4 regions of the Mesorhizobium sp. M5C.F.Cr.IN.023.01.1.1 genome follow, and region 1 is predicted to be linked to each of the others. Evidence: predicted binding sites of a transcription regulator. Region 1 holds the regulator's gene; each other region holds the start of a gene.

Region 1 (4,212 bases):
AGTATTTGTCGGCCTGACGGCTTCCGATTCATGAGCGGCCGCGGCAATGGGAGGAGGCAAAACAATGTCGGTTGGGATCCGCCATGACGATTTGCGCCGGCGCAACCGGGCGATGGTCATTTCGGCCGTACGCCGCGCAGGCCAGCCGTCGCGGACCGAGATCGCCGCAACCACCGGCCTCAGCCATTCGACCATATCGGCGATCTCTTCCGACCTGATCCAGGAAGGCATCCTGGCCGAGACCAAGGCGAGTGAGACCGTTTCGCTGAAACGTGGCCGGCCGCAGGTTGGCCTCAGCCTCAATCCGGAAGCCGCTACGGTATTGGCCGTCGTGTTGTCGCTGAATTTCCTGTCGGTCGCTGTCATCGACTATGCCGGACAAGTGGTCGCCGAGGAACAGCGCCGGCTGGACACGCTGACCATGTCGCGCGACGAGCTGATCGACGAATGTGTCGCCATCGTCCGGCGCCGGCTCGAAGACCCCGACCTCGACGTCCAAAGCGTCGCCCGCATCGCGCTGGCGATCCAGGGTATTACCGATTCCCATGCGCGCGCCATGTTGTGGTCGCCGATCACGCCGCAGACGAACATCGCCTTTGCCGACATTCTGGAACGCGAGTTCGGCATCCCGGCCATCATGGAGAACGACTGCAACATGATGGCCGTGGCGCTGCGCTGGCGCGACCCGGATCGCTACCGCGACGATTTCATCGCCATCCTGCTCTCGCATGGCATCGGTATGGGGCTGGTGCTGAAGGGCGAGCTGTTCACCGGCACCCATTCCTCAGGCGGCGAATTCGGCCACATGATTCATCGGCCGGGCGGCGCGCTTTGCCGCTGCGGGCGGCGCGGTTGCGTCGAGGCTTATGCCGGCAACTACGCTATCTGGCGCAACGCAAGGCAATTGAGCGAGAACGCCGAGCCGGTCGCCGATGTCAGCGACGCCGAGATGCGGGCACTGGCGGCCCGGGCGCGCGAGACGGACGGACCGGAGCGCGAAGCCTACCGCAAGGCCGGCGAAGCGCTCGGCTTCGGGCTCGGCAGCCTGTTCGCGCTGATCGATCCGGCCCCGGTCGCAATGGTCGGTGCCAGCGCTGCCGCCTTCGACCTGATCGAGCCGGCCCTGCGCGAGGCCATCGCCCAGACCGCCGGCGGCCAGCATTCGGGTTCGATTTCCTTCGACACCGAGCCGAACGAACTGCCGCTGATCCGAGAAGGCTGCGCCATGCGGGCGCTGAGCTTCGTCGACCAGGAGATCTTCGCGCCGAGCATCCAGGCACGAGCCGGCTCGGTCGGAAAGAACGTGGCTTGAATTCGAAGGCAGGGATCCCCGGATCGCGACTTGGGGTGTGTTGAGATTCAGGTCAGGCCGAGTCGAGAATGGTGGGTTCCGAGAACCGGAGCGGAGCGCACTTTTGGGTACGCGAGCACCGGAAAGCGCAGGAAGCCGCCGTTCGCAGGTCGGCATCACCTGAATATCAGCACATCCCTAGTCTTCCCTGATCGCATAGCCCGCGCCGCGGATGGTGCGGATGACATCGGGCATGCGACCATTGTTGACCGCCTTGCGCAACCGGCCGACATGGACGTCCACCGTGCGCTCGTCGATGTAGATCGTCTCGCCCCAGACATTGTCGAGCAACTGGCTGCGCGAGAAGACTCGACCCGGGTGCCGCATCATGAATTCGAGCAGCCGGAATTCGGTCGGCCCGAGCCGGATCTCGCTCTTCTTGCGATAGACCCTGTGCGATTCGCGATCGAGCATGATGTCGCCGACCTTCAGCACGCTGGACAGTACTTCCGGCTTGGCGCGGCGCAGCAGCGCCTTGACCCTGGCCATGAATTCCGGTGTCGAGAACGGCTTGACCAGATAGTCGTCGGCTCCGGTGGAAAGGCCGCGCACCCGGTCGCTCTCCTCGCCGCGCGCGGTCAGCATGATGATCGGCAGCCGCTCGGTTTCGGGACGCACCCGAAGGCGCCGGCAAAGCTCGATGCCCGAAACCGCCGGCACCATCCAGTCGAGCACCAGCAGATCGGGCACGTTTTCCTGCAGCCGGATTTCGGCCTCGTCGCCGCGCGTCACAACCTCGACCTGATAGCCTTCGGATTCCAGATTGTAGCGGAGGAGGACGCCCAGCGGCTCTTCATCCTCCACCACCATGATGCGCGGCGCGATCATCGGCCGGTCACTCCTGTCATGTCGCCGGCGCCGACATCGTCGTTTCGTCGAGCTTCGGGCGATCCGCCGGCAATTGCTGCCCGGTCACGACAAAGTAGGCGTTTTCGGCGATGTTGGTGACATGATCGCCGATACGCTCGAGATTCTTGGCGCAGAACAGCAGATGCGTGCAGGCGGTGATGTTGCGCGGATCCTCCATCATGTAGGTCAGGAGTTCGCGAAAAACCGCCGTGTATTTCACGTCGATCTTCTGGTCGTCGGCGCGCAGTTCTTTCAACGCGCCGGCATTGCGCGACACATAGTGCTCGACCACGCCGCGGAGCTGCTCGAGAACGAGATCCGCCATCGCGTCGATGCCGTGCGACAGATTACGCGGCGTGGCGCTCTGCCCGACTGCGCTGACCCGCTTGGCTATGTTCTTGGCCAGGTCGCCGATGCGCTCGAGATCGCCGGCCATGCGGATTGCGCCAACCACGGCGCGCAGATCTTGTGCCATCGGCTGCCGCTTGGCGATCAGGGTGATCGCGCTATCGTCGAGTTCGCGCTGCCGCGCATCCATGATGGCGTCGTCCGAGACAACACGCTGCGCCATCGCATTGTCTGACGCAAGCAACGCGCGGATCGAGGCTGCGACCATCGCGGCGGCGAGCTCGTCCATGTCGCGGATCAGCCTGTCGATGTGCTCCAGTTCCTCGTCGAAAGATGCGACGGTGTGTTCACCCATGATCCTGTCCTCGTGTTCGAAATTCGCCGGACCGCTCAGCCGAACCGGCCGGTGATGTAGTCCTGGGTGCGCTTGTCGTCGGGATTGGTGAACATCTTGTCGGTTGCGCCCTCCTCGACCAGGTAGCCGAGATGGAACATCGCCGTGCGTTGCGACACGCGCGCTGCCTGCTGCATCGAGTGGGTGACGATGACGATAGTGTAGTTCTGGCGCAGTTCGTCGATCAGTTCCTCGACGCGGGCCGTGGCGATCGGATCGAGAGCCGAACAGGGCTCGTCCATCAGAATCACTTCCGGCGACACGGCGATGGCGCGCGCGATGCACAGGCGCTGCTGCTGTCCGCCGGAGAGACCGGTGCCCGACTCGAGCAGGCGATCCTTGACCTCGTTGAACAGACCGGCCTTCTTCAGGCTCGATTCGACGATGCCGTCCAACTCGGACTTGCTCCTGGCCAGGCCGTGAATGCGCGGACCGTAGGCGACGTTTTCATAGATTGACTTCGGAAACGGGTTCGGTTTCTGGAAAACCATGCCGACGCGAGCTCGTAGCTCGACGACATCGATTTTCGGGTCGTAAACATCCTCGCCGTCGAGCGTTATCTTGCCGCTCACCCGCGCGATATCGATCGTGTCGTTCATTCGGTTCAGGCAACGCAGGAAGGTCGACTTGCCACAGCCCGATGGGCCGATCAACGCCGTCACCTGGTTCTCGCGGACATCGAGATCCACGTCGAACAGAGCTCGCTTCTCGCCGTAATGAACAGAGACCTTGTCGCCCTTCATCTTGATCGAAGGGGCATTGGTTGCGCTGCTCAGTTTCTGTTCGACGCCGGCTTCCGTCATGATGTTCATATCCTCTACCCCTTACCAGCGCCGCTCGAAGCGCCTGCGCAGTATCACCGCAATGGCGTTCATGATGACCAAAAACAGCAGCAAAATCAAAATCGCCGCCGAAGTCTTCTGCTGGAATCCAGCTTCCGGGAAATCCGCCCACATGAATATCTGCACCGGCAGGATCGTCGCGGGATCGGTGAAGCCGCCGGGAATGTCGACGATGAAGGCGACCATGCCGATCATCAGCAACGGCGCGGTTTCGCCCAGCGCATGCGCCATCCCGAGAATGGTGCCGGTCATGATACCCGGCATCGCCAGCGGCAGGACGTGATGGAATACGGTCTGGACCTTGGACGCTCCGATGCCGAGCGCCGCCTCTCGGATCGACGGCGGCACGGCGCGCAGCGAAGCGCGCGAGGCGATAATGATGATCGGCAGGGTCATCAGCGCCAGCACCATGCCGCCGACCACCGGGG
Region 2 (4,212 bases), on a different contig from region 1:
ACATATGAGACATGGTTCGCCGAAAGCGAACTCGTGGCCGATGTTCACTATGTGCCGCTCGAACCTGATTTCACGGATCTTGCCGAGCGGGTGCAATATCTCGAACGTCATCCGACTGAGGCCGAGCGCATCGTTGCCGCCGCCAACGCCTATTGCCGCAAGTTCGCCGACGAACGGGCCGAGCAGGCGATCTGCTTGCTCGTGCTCTACAAGTACTTCATGCTCAGCGGCCAGATCGAGTCTGATCCCGAGGTCTGGCGTTTTATCTCAGGCTAACCCGCGGCGACCTTCGACCAGATCCGGACCGTTGTCAGATATCTTCCCGGTCAAGAACCAGATCGTCCGGACCAAACCGGTCCTTTGCCGTGAACTGCTGGTGCCAGTAGGGATACAGGACGGGCGGGCGGGTCACAGCGTCCAGGCGTGCGCGCTCATCGCTGGTCAGCACCAGGCTTGCAGCGGCGATATTGTCCTTGAACTGCGCTTCGGTCCGTCCACCGATCACCAGCGAGCTGACGGCCGGCCGGCCGAGCAGCCAGGCAAGCGCCACCTGCGCTGCCGAGACGCCATGGTTCTTGCCGATATAGGCAAGCACATCGACGATCCGCCACAGCCGGTCCTCATCACGGATCGGCGGTTCCGTCCAGCCGCTGAGCTGGCGGGAGGTGGCCTGGTCGCGGTGGTATTTGCCGGACAGCAGTCCACCGGCGAGCGGGCTCCACACCAACACCCCAAGCCCCTGGTCGACCGAGATCGGCAGCAGTTCATATTCGGCTTCGCGTGCTTCCAGCGTGTAGTGGATCTGCTGGGTGACGAAGCGCGGCTGGTGCTGGCGGTCGCTGATCCCCAGCGCCTTCATCACTTGCCAGCCGGAATAGTTGGAACAGCCGACATAGCGGACCTTACCCTGGCTGACGAGCGTGTCGAGCGCGGCGATGGTCTCCTCGAGCGGCGTCGTGCCGTCCCATTCGTGCAGGAAATAGATGTCGATGACGTCGGTCCTGAGGCGCTTCAGGCTCTTCTCGCACTCGCGGATCAGATGGTAGCGCGACAGGCCTTCGTCGTTGGGGCCCGTGCCGATCCGCATGCGCGCCTTGGAGGCGATCAGCACATCGCCCTTGCGTTTGCCGCCGAGCGCTTCGCCGATGATCTCTTCCGAAAGCCCGTTCGAATAGACATTGGCGGTGTCGATGAGATTGATGCCGGAATCGATGCAGAGGTCGATCATCCGGCGCGCCTCGTCGAGATCGGTCTTGCCGACCGCCGAAAATGCGCCGGCGCCGCCAAAGGTCATGGTGCCCATGGTCAGAGTCGAAACCTTCAGCCCGGAACGGCCGAGAGTGCGGTATTCCATGTCAGATCCTCGCAATTGCGTTGAGAAGGGCTGCTTCGAAGGCCGCCCGAGGGGAGCCTGGCATTTGTAGGACAATTCGAGCCGCTTGTCGTGCATACCACGGAGGCTGATCGATCACATCTCACGGATTTGCGCGACCGGCACACAGGCCGGCTGCAATAAAACCGTCATTGCCGGCCTGTATGCAAGTCGGCTCAAGGTGTTCGATCTTGGCCGGCAGGCCGGACGCCGACACGGGCGTGCACGCGGAGCAGCAGAAATGACCGAAGCAAAACAGAATTCTCCTGCCAAGGACTGGCTGGAGGCGGAGCTCGCCGACACGCTCGACGAAGACTACGAGCTGGAAATGTCGGAACCGGCTCTGTCGCTGGAGATCGCCAAGATCTCCAAGAAAGCGCATCCGCCCTCGATGGATCGCCAGCAATATTTTCGCGACCTGATCACGCTGCAATCCGAATTGATCAAGCTGCAGTCCTGGGTGGCATATCACAAGAAGAAGCTGGTGGTGGTTTTCGAGGGCCGCGATTCGGCCGGCAAGGGCGGCGTCATCAAGCGCATCACCCAGCGGCTCAATCCGCGCATCTGCCGCGTCGTAGCGCTTCCGGCGCCGACCGAACGCGAGAAGTCGCAATGGTATTTTCAGCGCTACGTCCCGCATCTGCCGGCAGGCGGCGAGATCGTGCTGTTCGACCGCTCCTGGTACAACCGCTCCGGCGTCGAAAGGGTGATGGGATTTGCCGAACCGGATCAGGTCGAGGAGTTTTTTCGCGACGTGCCGGAGTTCGAGCGCATGCTCGTCCGCTCCGGCATCACGCTGGTCAAATACTGGTTCTCCATCACCGACGAGGAGCAGCAGATGCGTTTCCAGATGCGCATCCATGATCCGATGAAGCAGTGGAAGCTGTCGCCGATGGACCTGCAGTCGCGCGTGCGCTGGGAGCAGTACACCAAGGCCAAGGAAGAGACGTTCGCCCGCACCAACATTCCCGAAGCCCCCTGGTTCATCGTCGAAGGCAACGACAAGAAGCGGGCGCGGCTGAACTGCATCGATCATCTCCTCAAGCAGATGCCTTATGAAGAAGTGCCGCACGAAGAGATCACGCTGCCCGACCGCGTCTTTAATCCCGAATACGAGCGCCAGGTGCTGCCGCGCGAGCTCTACGTGCCGGAGAAGTATTGAGGCAGGTTCCCTTCTCCCCGTCACTATACGGGGAGAAGGTGCCGGCAGGCGGATGAGGGGCGGCGCCGACCTCGGCAATTGAACCCGCCAAAATCACTGTGTGGATCACTTATTCTGACGTCATATTGCCTTCGGTGGCATTGTCCGGCAGCGTAATTTTCGATCGTTTGCGCCGCCCCTCATTGCCCTGCCGGGCATTTCTCCCCGTATAGTAACGGGGAAAAAGGGGCCTGCACCGAGGGTTTCGCCAATCACCAACGTTGCAGAAGCGCCGCTATGCGCGCTCGATGATGACGTGCGTGGCAAGCGGCGTGGCAACCTGTTTGGTGCACTGATAGCCGAGCCCGGGCATGTCGAGGCCGGCAAAAAGGTTCTCACCCTTGCCGAGCAGCAGCGGCGACACCGCCAGGTGCATCTCGTCAATCAGCTTTTCCAGCAGATATTGCCGGATGGTGGCGACGCCGCCGCCGACCCGAACATCCTTGCCGCCGGCCGTCGCCTTCGCATGTGCCAGCGCCGAGTGGATGCCGTCGGTGACGAAATAGAAAGTCGTGCCGCCTTCCATCACAATAGGGTCGCGTGGATGGTGGGTCAGCACGAAGACCGGTACGTGGTAAGGTGGATTGTCGCCCCACCAGCCTTTCCAGTTCTCGTCCGGCCATTCGCCGCGGATGGGGCCGAACATGTTGCGGCCCAGGATCCAGGCGCCGACATTTTCGAAGCTGCGCACGGTGAACGCCTCGTCGGTATCGATGGTGCCGCCCTCCTTGCCAACCATCTGACGAAATGTGCGGGTGCCGACCATCCATTTGTGCAGATCTTCTCCGCCGACACCGAGAGGATTGCTGAGATCCTGGTCAGGACCGGCGCCGAACCCGTCGAGCGACAGGGTGAAAGCGTTGACACGAAGTTTGGACATAAGAGCCTCCTCGATAACCAGTTGCGTTTTGCAATCAGCTAGTGGGTAACTTGACTGATTGCGAATTGCAAGCGGATTTTTCGACCATGGCAAGGCGAGAGCGAAAGGCGAGACGACTCTCGCTCCGTTTCACCGGCCGGAAACTGTTATCCTGTCCGTCGAAGCGGATCGCCGGCTATTGCTCGCCGCGAACCAATGTTCGGCTGAAGGGGGACGCTACCCCTTCAGCATCGCCGCCACTTCGGGCGCGAAATAGGTGAGAATACCGTCGCAGCCGGCGCGCTTGAAGGCGAGAAGCGATTCAAGCATCGCCTTGTCGCCGTCGATCCAGCCATTGGCGGCAGCCGCCTTGATCATCGAATATTCGCCCGACACCTGATAGGCGAAGGTCGGCATCCGGAATTCGTCCTTCAGCCTGCGGATGATGTCGAGATAGGGCAGGCCGGGCTTGACCATCAGCATGTCGGCGCCCTCGGCGAGGTCCTGTTCGGCTTCGCGCACGGCCTCGTCGGAATTGGCGTGGTCGAGATAGTAGGTCTTCTTGTCGCCCTTGAGCAGGCCGGCAGTACCGACCGCCTCGCGATAGGGTCCGTAGAAGGCGGAGGCGAATTTCGTTGCGTAGGACATGATCGCCACATCCTGAAAACCATTGGCGTCGAGCGCATCGCGGATGGCGCCGATGCGGCCGTCCATCATGTCGGACGGGGCAATGATATCGGCGCCGGCCGCAGCCTGGATGACGGCAGCCGCGGTGACCTG
Region 3 (4,212 bases), on a different contig from region 1:
CAAGCGCGGCTTTTGTCCCCGCTGCGGCACGACGATGTTTTCCCGGCGCGACTCCGCCGGCATCATCGGCGTGACCTCAGGCTCGCTCGACGACCCTTCGATATTTAGGCCGCAGATGCATATGTGGACCGCCTCGAAGCAGCCCTGGGTGCCACTCGACGACGGACTGCCGCAATATGAAGGCGCGCCACCCCCGAACTGAAGCGCAGGCGAACTGAAGCGTAAAGCGTGCCCAATTTTTTCATCCGGGACACGAGATAGCCGGCAAAGCGTCATTGGCGAGCCATCATTGCCGCCTATCTATTACGTGCGGGTCGGCAGTCGAGGAGGCGACGGATGGAAGACAGAATCAACACCCTGGATGAGCTTTTGAGCGATCCTATGGTCAAGCTCGTGATGGAGCGTGACCGCGTACAGCCGGCCGAGCTTCGCTCGCTACTTGAAGAAAAGGTTCGCCGGGATGACGCACCGGTCGTCAACGATTGCCCCGTCACCGACCGCTTCATACCGCCCGCTCACATGGTAGCCGAGAGCTGCCACAAGCTGTGGCTGTGCGGCTAGGCAGCGGGCCTGCAGGCGTCGGCGATCGTTCGCGCCGTCTCCGTCCTGCCGTCGTTTCCAAGCTCTCACCGCTACGGTGATAAAGCGGGCGCCATGTATTGCCTAGCTCTCGTCCTAACAATTTGATTCAAACTTTGTTGGCAATTTCTCGTTAGTAATCTGGATCGGTTGTCCGGCGGCGTTGTCTTGCCCTCGGTCTGTTGTGTTCTGCGTACAGGTCCAGATGCGGTTATCAGGCGTCGTCATCTTCTCGATCGCGTCACTTTGCCTTGCCGGCTGCACATCCACGTCCGGCGTCGACGCGCTGCAAGTGCCGTCCAGCGAGACGACCAGCTCCGTTGTGCGGCCGCCCGCGCCGGTGGCGTCGGTCGGTGCGGCCGATGCCGCACCCGACTTCGCGCAGGAAGAGGCGACGGAGCAGACTGTGGCGATGGCCACTCCAGAGCCTGCCGACAGCATCGAACCACCCGTCGAGCCGATTGCCCTGGTGGCGCCGAAGCGGCTGGCACGGGCAGCACCGATCCTCGCCGAGCCGGTCCAGCGCTACCGTTTTCGTGACGCCAAGCCGATCAACTTCGGCAAGGCCTCGCCCAGACACCTCGCCGTTCACGGCGTCGACGTTTCACGCTGGCAGGGCAACGTGAACTGGGCAAAGCTGCGCGGGCAGGGCGCGAACTTCGCCTACATCAAGGCGACCGATGGCGGCGATCATCTTGATCCGATGTTCATGAAGAACTGGCGCAACGCCGACGCCGCCGGCCTCAAGCGCGGCGCCTATCATTTCTTCTACTGGTGCCGCACCGCCGGCGAGCAGGCCGACTGGTTCATCCGCAACGTGCCGAGGGTCGAGGGCGCCTTGCCGCCGGTGATCGATGTCGAGTGGAACGGCGAATCCAGCTGCAAGCGGCGGCCGTCGCGGCAAAAGGTGCTGGAGAAGATGCAGGTGTTCATGGACAAGCTCGAGCGCCACTACGGCCAGCGGCCCATCATCTACACCGCGCCTGATTTCTACCGCGACAATCTCAGAGGCGCGTTCTTGGATTATCCGTTCTGGCTGCGTGCGGTGGCACAGCACCCGTCAAAGGTCTATCCCGGCCGCAAATGGGTGTTCTGGCAGTATTCCGGCTCCGGCCTGTCGCACGGCGTGAGAGGCCGCATCGACCTCAACGTCTTCCACGGCGACGAGAGAGCCTGGCGGAACTGGGTTGGTGGGCGGCAGATGGTGGCCGAGGCGGAGTAGGGGTTCCTTCTTGCTGCTCGCCCTGCGGGGTGCCGATCGCGGCCGCAGGAAGCCGCCATTTGCAGGCCAGCATGAGGTGAATATCGAGGGACCCTGACCGCCTGTCGCGGAACTGTCATGGATCCGTCATCGCTTTGAAATGTCGTTCCCCCAAAGCAGGTGGCTTCCATTCGAACAGGAGACGCCACCCGTGCCCCGCCATTCCGCGCTTTTCGTCTTGACGGCAGCGCTTGCTGCCTCCGTTTCGCTGCCGGCCCATGCCGACATGATGTTCAACCGGGTCGCGAGCTTCGCCGTCGCCGGAAACCTCCCGGCGGACGTCGAGAAGACCACGCCGACTTCGTCCGAGATCATAACGGCGACCGAAGACGGCATGACGCTGGTCTATTCCGACAGCCCGCTCGGCGCCGTCGGCTTCATCGACATCACTGACCCCAAGGCGCCCAAGGCCGGCGGCATCGTCAAGATCGAGGGCGAGCCGACCTCTGTCGTGGTCATTGGCGGCAAGGTGCTGGCTGGCGTCAACACGTCGGAGAGCAAAGCCAAGCCTTCGGGCAACCTCACCGTCATCGACCTTGCCTCCAAGGCGATCGAAGGCACCTGCGACCTCGGCGGTCAACCGGACTCGCTGGCGTTCAGCAAGGATGGCAAGTTCGTGGCCATCGCCATCGAGAACGAGCGCGACGAGGAGCTGAACGACGGAGAAATTCCGCAGATGCCGGCGGGCGACCTCAAGATCTTCACGCTTGCCGAAGGCGAGCCTGATTGCGCGACGATGAAGAGTGTGAACCTGGCGGGCATCGCCGAAGTTGCGGCGGAAGATCCGGAGCCGGAATTCGTCGCCTTCAACGAAGCCGGCGAGATAGCGGTCACCCTGCAGGAAAACAACCACGTCGCCATCGTCAACGCCGAAACCGGCGCGATCGTCACGCACTTCTCGGCAGGCTCCGTCACGCTGGATAAGATCGACACCAAGAAGAACGGCGCCTTCTCCTTCGATGGCAAAATGGAAAACGTCGCGCGCGAACCCGACGCCGTAAAATGGCTCGACAATGACCGTCTCGTCGTCGCCAACGAAGGCGACTACAAGGGCGGCTCGCGCGGCTTCACGATCTTCAGCAAGAAGGGCGAGGTTGTCTACGAATCCGGTCCGTCCTTCGAGTACGAGGTCGCCAATGCCGGCCATTATCCCGACGACCGCAACAAGAAGGGCATCGAGCCGGAAGGTCTCGATACCGGCGCCTTCGGCGAAGACAGACTGATTTTCGTCGCTTCGGAGCGTGGCTCCGTTGTCGGCGTCTACAAGGACACGGGTGCTGAGCCTCAGTTTGTCCAGATCCTGCCGTCCGGCATCGGTCCGGAAGGCCTGGTCGCGATCCCCTCGCGCAATCTCCTGGTCACCGCCAACGAGGCCGACCTGGTCGAGGACGGGCTCGCCCGCTCGCACGTGATGATCTACGAGCGCTCCGAGGGTCCCGCCACTTACCCGATGATCACGGCAAAGCTCACGGCAGACGGCACGCCGCTCGGCTGGGGTGCGCTTTCGGCGCTCGCGGCCGGCGACACTGCAGGCAAGCTCTTCGCGGCCTCGGACTCGTTCTACGCCAACGCGCCCTCGATCTTCGAGATCGATGCCACGCAGACGCCGGCGCTGATTACCGGTAAGACCATTGTCACGCGTGGCGGCCATCCTGCGCAGAAGCTCGACATCGAAGGCATCGTCGCCGATGGTGAAGGCGGCTTCTGGCTGGCCAATGAAGGCGATCCGGCAAAGCTCGTCCCGCACGCCATCCTGCGCGTCGACGACAAGGGCGAGATCAAGCAGGAAATCGGCTTCCCGATGGACCTGCTCGCCCACCAGACCCGCTTCGGTCTCGAAGGCATCACCACCATCGGCGAGGGCGACGACCTGACGCTGGTGATGGCAATGCAGCGTGAATGGGCCGACGATGCGAAGGGCCAGGTCAAGCTTTTGGCCTACAAGCCGAAGGCCAAGGAATGGTCGGCGGTGCGCTATCCACTCGAAGCGACCGAGGCTGGCTGGATGGGGCTGTCGGAGATCACCGCGCATGACGGCAAGCTCTATATCCTCGAACGCGACAACCAGATCGGCGCCCTGGCCAAGGTGAAGCGCGTCTATTCGGTGGCGCTCGATGCCTTCAAACCTGCCAAGCTCGGCGGCGAACTGCCGTTGGTCGAAAAGACGCTGGTGCGCGACATCATCGGCGACCTGAAATCAGCCACCAACGGCTATGTCATCGACAAGGTCGAAGGTTTCACCATCGACAAGAACGGCGACATCTTCGTCGCCACCGACAATGACGGCGTCGACGATTCTTCCGGCGAAACGCTGTTTCTCCGCTTGGGCAACATCAGCGCCGTAAACTGAGGGCAATTCTTTCCTTCTCCCC
Region 4 (4,212 bases), on a different contig from region 1:
GTCATGTTGGAAACTCATCAGTTGGCTGAACATCAACCCAAACTCGGCGAATTCGGCTACGCCGGCGACGATCATGTCGTGCCCTTCGAGGTCGGCCCGCTCGACGTGCGCGGCCGCACCGTTCAGCTCGGGCCGATGCTCGATGCGATCCTCGGCCGTCACGACTATCCCGAACCGGTCGCCCGTCTTCTGGCGGAGGCCTGTGTGCTGACGGTCCTGCTTGGCACCTCGCTCAAGTTCGAGGGTAAGTTCATCCTGCAGACCCGCACCGACGGGCCGGTCGACATGCTGGTCGCGGATTTTTCCACGCCACAGGCGCTGCGCGCTTATGCTCGTTTCGACGCCGACCGGCTGGAGGCACTGACATCTGCCGGCGAGACCTCGCAGCAGACGCTGCTCGGCAGCGGTGTCCTGGCGCTGACCATCGACCAGGGCGCCCACACGCAGCGCTATCAGGGCATCGTCCAGCTCGACGGCGAGACACTGGCGGAGGCCGCGCGCACCTATTTTCGCCAGTCGGAACAGATCCCGACCGACCTCAGACTCTCGGTGGCCAAGCTGTTGACGCCCGGTGTCGGCGGTGCCCGCGAGCAATGGCGCGCCGGTGGTATCCTTGCGCAATTCCTGCCGCAATCGGCGGAACGCATGCGCGTGCCCGACCTTCCGGGCGGCGACGGCGATCCGCGCGATGAGATCCATGATCCGGCCGACAATTCCTGGCAGGAACTGCTGGCATTGCTTGGCACCATCGAGCCGACGGAACTGATCGACCCGACGATCGGCGCCGAGCGGTTGCTTTACCGGCTGTTCCACGAGCACGGCGTCCGCGTCTTCGGCGGCGTACCGGTAGCCGACGAGTGCTCATGCTCCAAGGAGAAGATCCGCGGCATACTCGAAGGTTTCTCAGCCGACGAGATCAGGGACAGCACCGAGGATGGCGGCATTCATGTCGCCTGCGAATTCTGCTCGAAGCAATATGACTTCGATCCGGCGGAGTTTGCTGCGGCGCAGTAGACCATGATCCCGACCGAAGGTCCGCGCATCGAAAAGTGGAAGCGTTTTTTGCTTCGCTGACCTTCGGTTCGGAAAAGGTCCTGGTCTAAGGGTTAGAGCCCATCCCGATTCTATCGGGATGGATCAGGTCTAGCTGGTCAGTTGACGGTGCGCCGCGTGCCCGGCAGGTCGAGCGAAAAGGCGGGGATGGCGACGTCGAACGTCTCGCCTCGCTTGTTGCGCATCGTATAGTGGCCGACCATGATGCCGGACGGCGTCGAGAGCGGGCAGCCAGACGTATACTGATAACTGTCGCCGGGGTTGAGTTCGGGCTGGTCGCCGACAACGCCGGCGCCGCGCACTTCCTCGACCCGGCCGGTGCCGTCGGTGATGTGCCAATAGCGTGACAGGAGTTGTACGAATTCATCCGACTGGTTGTCGATGGTCACCTGGTAGCCCCAGACATAGCGGTTCTCCGACGGGTCGGAGCGATCTTCCAGATAGAACGGCCTGACCTGTACTTCGATGTTGCGCGTAACGGCGCTGTACATAGACTACTCCACAATATGCAGACGGAACATTCGACGCTCTCCGCAGTTTGGTCAACGGGGAGGCTTCCCGTCATTGCCCGACTCCTTTGCGCGCAGGTGCCGAAGAACAATGTCATTTAAGTGACACATGACAATGATGGTGTGCAGGGCCGGCGACTCAGCATTCTGTCGAACTGTTGAAACGGCTCCATGCGTCCGGTTTTTTCTGGAGTGACCAGATATCGATGGAATTGACAGTCACAGCCGCCTTGCTTTCCACAGCTCTGCTTCTAGTCAATCTCGCCAGCATCCTGCTCGCTTCGTTGAAGCTGAAACGGCCTGGCAGAATCGCGCCGGCAGCCGGCAAGGCGCCGCCGGTGTCGATCGTCGTGCCGTCGCGCGGCGTCGAGCCGTTTGCCGAGGAAACGCTCGAGCGCGCCTTCTCGCTCGACTGGCCGCGCTATGAGCTCATCTTCTGCGTCGCCCATGCCGACGACCCGGTGGTCGGGCCGATCACCGATGCGATTGCCCGCTTTCCGGCCGTGCCGGCCCGGCTGCTCGTCGGCGACGACCGCATCAGCGGCAATCCGAAACTCAACAATTGCGTGAAGGGCTGGGAGGCCGCGCGCCACCGCTGGGTCATCCTTGCCGATTCCAACGTCCTGATGCCGAGGGACTATGTCCAGCGTCTGATGGCGGCATGGCGGCCGGACACCGGTCTTGTCTGCTCGACGCCGATCGGCTCGCGGCCGGACGGGTTCTGGGCGGAGGTCGAATGCGCCTTCCTCAACACGCTGCAGGCGCGCTGGCAATATACCGGCGAGGCGCTCGGCCTCGGTTTTGCCCAAGGCAAGAGCATGTTGTGGAACAAGCCCATGCTCGACGCCAGTGGCGGCATCCGTGCGCTTGCAGCCGAGATTGCCGAGGATGCCGCCGCGACCAAGCTGGTCAACGGGCTCGGACTGCGCGTCAATCTCGTCGGCTCGCCCTTCGAGCAGCCGCTCGGTTTGCGCAGGCTTGGCGAAACCTGGTCGCGCCAGGCCCGCTGGGCACGCCTGCGCCGCGTCACCTTCCCACTGTTCTTCGCGCCCGAGATCCTGATCGGAGCGGCCCCGCCGCTGGTGCTTGCGTTGGTTGCGGCAGCAGGCGCCGGCTTCAGCCTGTCGGCAACCGCCATCGCTGTGCTGGTAGTCGCCTATCTCCCGGAATGCGCTCTCGCCTCGGCCAAGGGCTGGCACCTGTCGCTGCGCATGATCCCGGCGATGATGGTGCGCGATTGCATCCTGCCGATTGTCTGGGCGCGTGGCTGGCTCAGCGGTGCCGTCGACTGGCGCGGCAACACGATGACCATCCACACCAGCGCCGTTGCGGAATTGGAAGAGACCCCGTCGGGCGCCTGACAGCGCCCGCTTTTATATTCGAGCGACGCCGCCCAGTGCGTATACCTATCTGGCGGCTTTCAGTGCCTGCTCGATGTCTTCGAGCAGGTCGTCGGTGTCCTCCAGGCCGACGGACAGCCTGAGCGTGCCTGGCCCGATGCCGAGTTCGGCGCGCGCCTCATCGCTCAGATTCTTGTGTGTCGTCGTCGCCGGATGGGTGATCAGGCTCTTGGCGTCACCGAGATTGTTGGAGATCAGCACAATATCGAGCGCGTTCTGGAAGGCGAAGGCCGCCTGCTTGCCGCCCTTGACGTCGAGGCAGATCAGCGTCGAGCCGTCCGACATCTGCTTCTTGACGACCGCCGCCTGCGGATGGTCGGCGCGGCCGGGGTAGATGACGCGGACAATCTCCGATCGCTCGGCGAGGAAGTCAGCGATCCGGCCGGCACTTTCCGTCTGCTGGCGCACGCGCAGCGGCAGCGTCTCCAGGCCCTTCAGCAGCGTCCAGGCGTTGAAGGGCGACAGGCTGGGACCGGTGTGGCGGAAGTAGTCGTGCAGGTTCTCGTCGATCCACTTCTTGTCTGACAGGATGATGCCGCCGAGGCAGCGCCCCTGGCCGTCGATGTGCTTGGTCGCCGAATAGACGACGATATGAGCGCCGAGTTGCAACGGCTTCTGCTGCAAGGGCGTGGCAAAGACGTTGTCGACGATCAGCCGCGCGCCGATGGAATTCGCAAGGGAGGCGACGGCTGCGATGTCGACGACTTCCAGCGTCGGATTGGTCGGGCTTTCAAGGAAGAACAGCTTCGTGTTGGGCCTGACCGCCTTTTCCCAATTCGCGATTTCGGTGCCGTCGACCAGCGTCGCCTCGATGCCGTATTTCGGCGCCAGCGTCTCGACCACCCAGCGGCAGGAGCCGAACAGCGCGCGCGCCGCCACGATATGGTCGCCGGCCTTGGCGCTGCACAGCAACGCCGCTGTAACAGCCGCCATGCCGGATGCTGTGGCGCGGGCATCTTCGGCACCTTCCAGCGCACACATGCGCTTCTCGAACATGTCGACCGTCGGATTGGCATAGCGCGAATAGATGAAGCCCGGTTCCTCGCCCTTGAAGCGGGCCTCCGCCGCCTGCGCCGTGTCGTAGACATAGCCTTGCGTGAGATACATCGCCTCGGAGGTTTCGCCGAAGCCGGAACGCAGCGTTCCCGCATGCACGAGTGCGGTCTGAGGCTTCCAGTTGCGCTTGTTGCTCGTCATCACCTTGTTCCAAACACCAAAAATGGCCCACATACAAAAAAACCGGCCGCGAA

What was found. Region 1 encodes PhoB, which activates phosphate uptake and scavenging genes when phosphate is short. Its sites were predicted from a motif close to TGTCATNNANCTGTCAT; they were not measured.
Region 2: the regulator PhoB is predicted to act here: its motif matches at 1,509-1,525, upstream of ppk2 (polyphosphate kinase 2).
Region 3: the regulator PhoB is predicted to act here: its motif matches at 1,915-1,931, upstream of EOA78_RS22455 (esterase-like activity of phytase family protein).
Region 4: the regulator PhoB is predicted to act here: its motif matches at 1,655-1,671, upstream of EOA78_RS18805 (ceramide glucosyltransferase).

What each region holds. Positions count from the first base shown of each region.
Region 1 covers NZ_RZSU01000008.1:100,090-104,301, reverse strand. Annotated here, with positions in the region: gene EOA78_RS05835 (ROK family protein) at 65-1,312, shown strand; gene phoB (phosphate regulon transcriptional regulator PhoB) at 1,490-2,179, opposite strand; gene phoU (phosphate signaling complex protein PhoU) at 2,196-2,903, opposite strand; gene pstB (phosphate ABC transporter ATP-binding protein PstB) at 2,939-3,754, opposite strand; gene pstA (phosphate ABC transporter permease PstA) at 3,767-4,212, opposite strand, start outside.
Region 2 covers NZ_RZSU01000010.1:84,807-89,018, forward strand. Annotated here, with positions in the region: gene EOA78_RS37900 (glycosyl transferase family 90) at 1-276, shown strand, start outside; gene EOA78_RS06695 (aldo/keto reductase) at 311-1,354, opposite strand; gene ppk2 (polyphosphate kinase 2) at 1,614-2,534, shown strand; gene EOA78_RS06705 (dihydrofolate reductase family protein) at 2,809-3,453, opposite strand; gene hemB (porphobilinogen synthase) at 3,670-4,212, opposite strand, start outside.
Region 3 covers NZ_RZSU01000061.1:34,978-39,189, reverse strand. Annotated here, with positions in the region: partial or broken gene EOA78_RS22470 (GFA family protein) at 1-202, shown strand, start outside; gene EOA78_RS22465 (hypothetical protein) at 337-561, shown strand; gene EOA78_RS22460 (GH25 family lysozyme) at 785-1,801, shown strand; gene EOA78_RS22455 (esterase-like activity of phytase family protein) at 1,992-4,190, shown strand.
Region 4 covers NZ_RZSU01000045.1:21,757-25,968, reverse strand. Annotated here, with positions in the region: gene EOA78_RS18815 (Hsp33 family molecular chaperone) at 1-1,014, shown strand, start outside; gene apaG (Co2+/Mg2+ efflux protein ApaG) at 1,152-1,544, opposite strand; gene EOA78_RS18805 (ceramide glucosyltransferase) at 1,769-2,923, shown strand; gene EOA78_RS18800 (O-succinylhomoserine sulfhydrylase) at 2,969-4,159, opposite strand.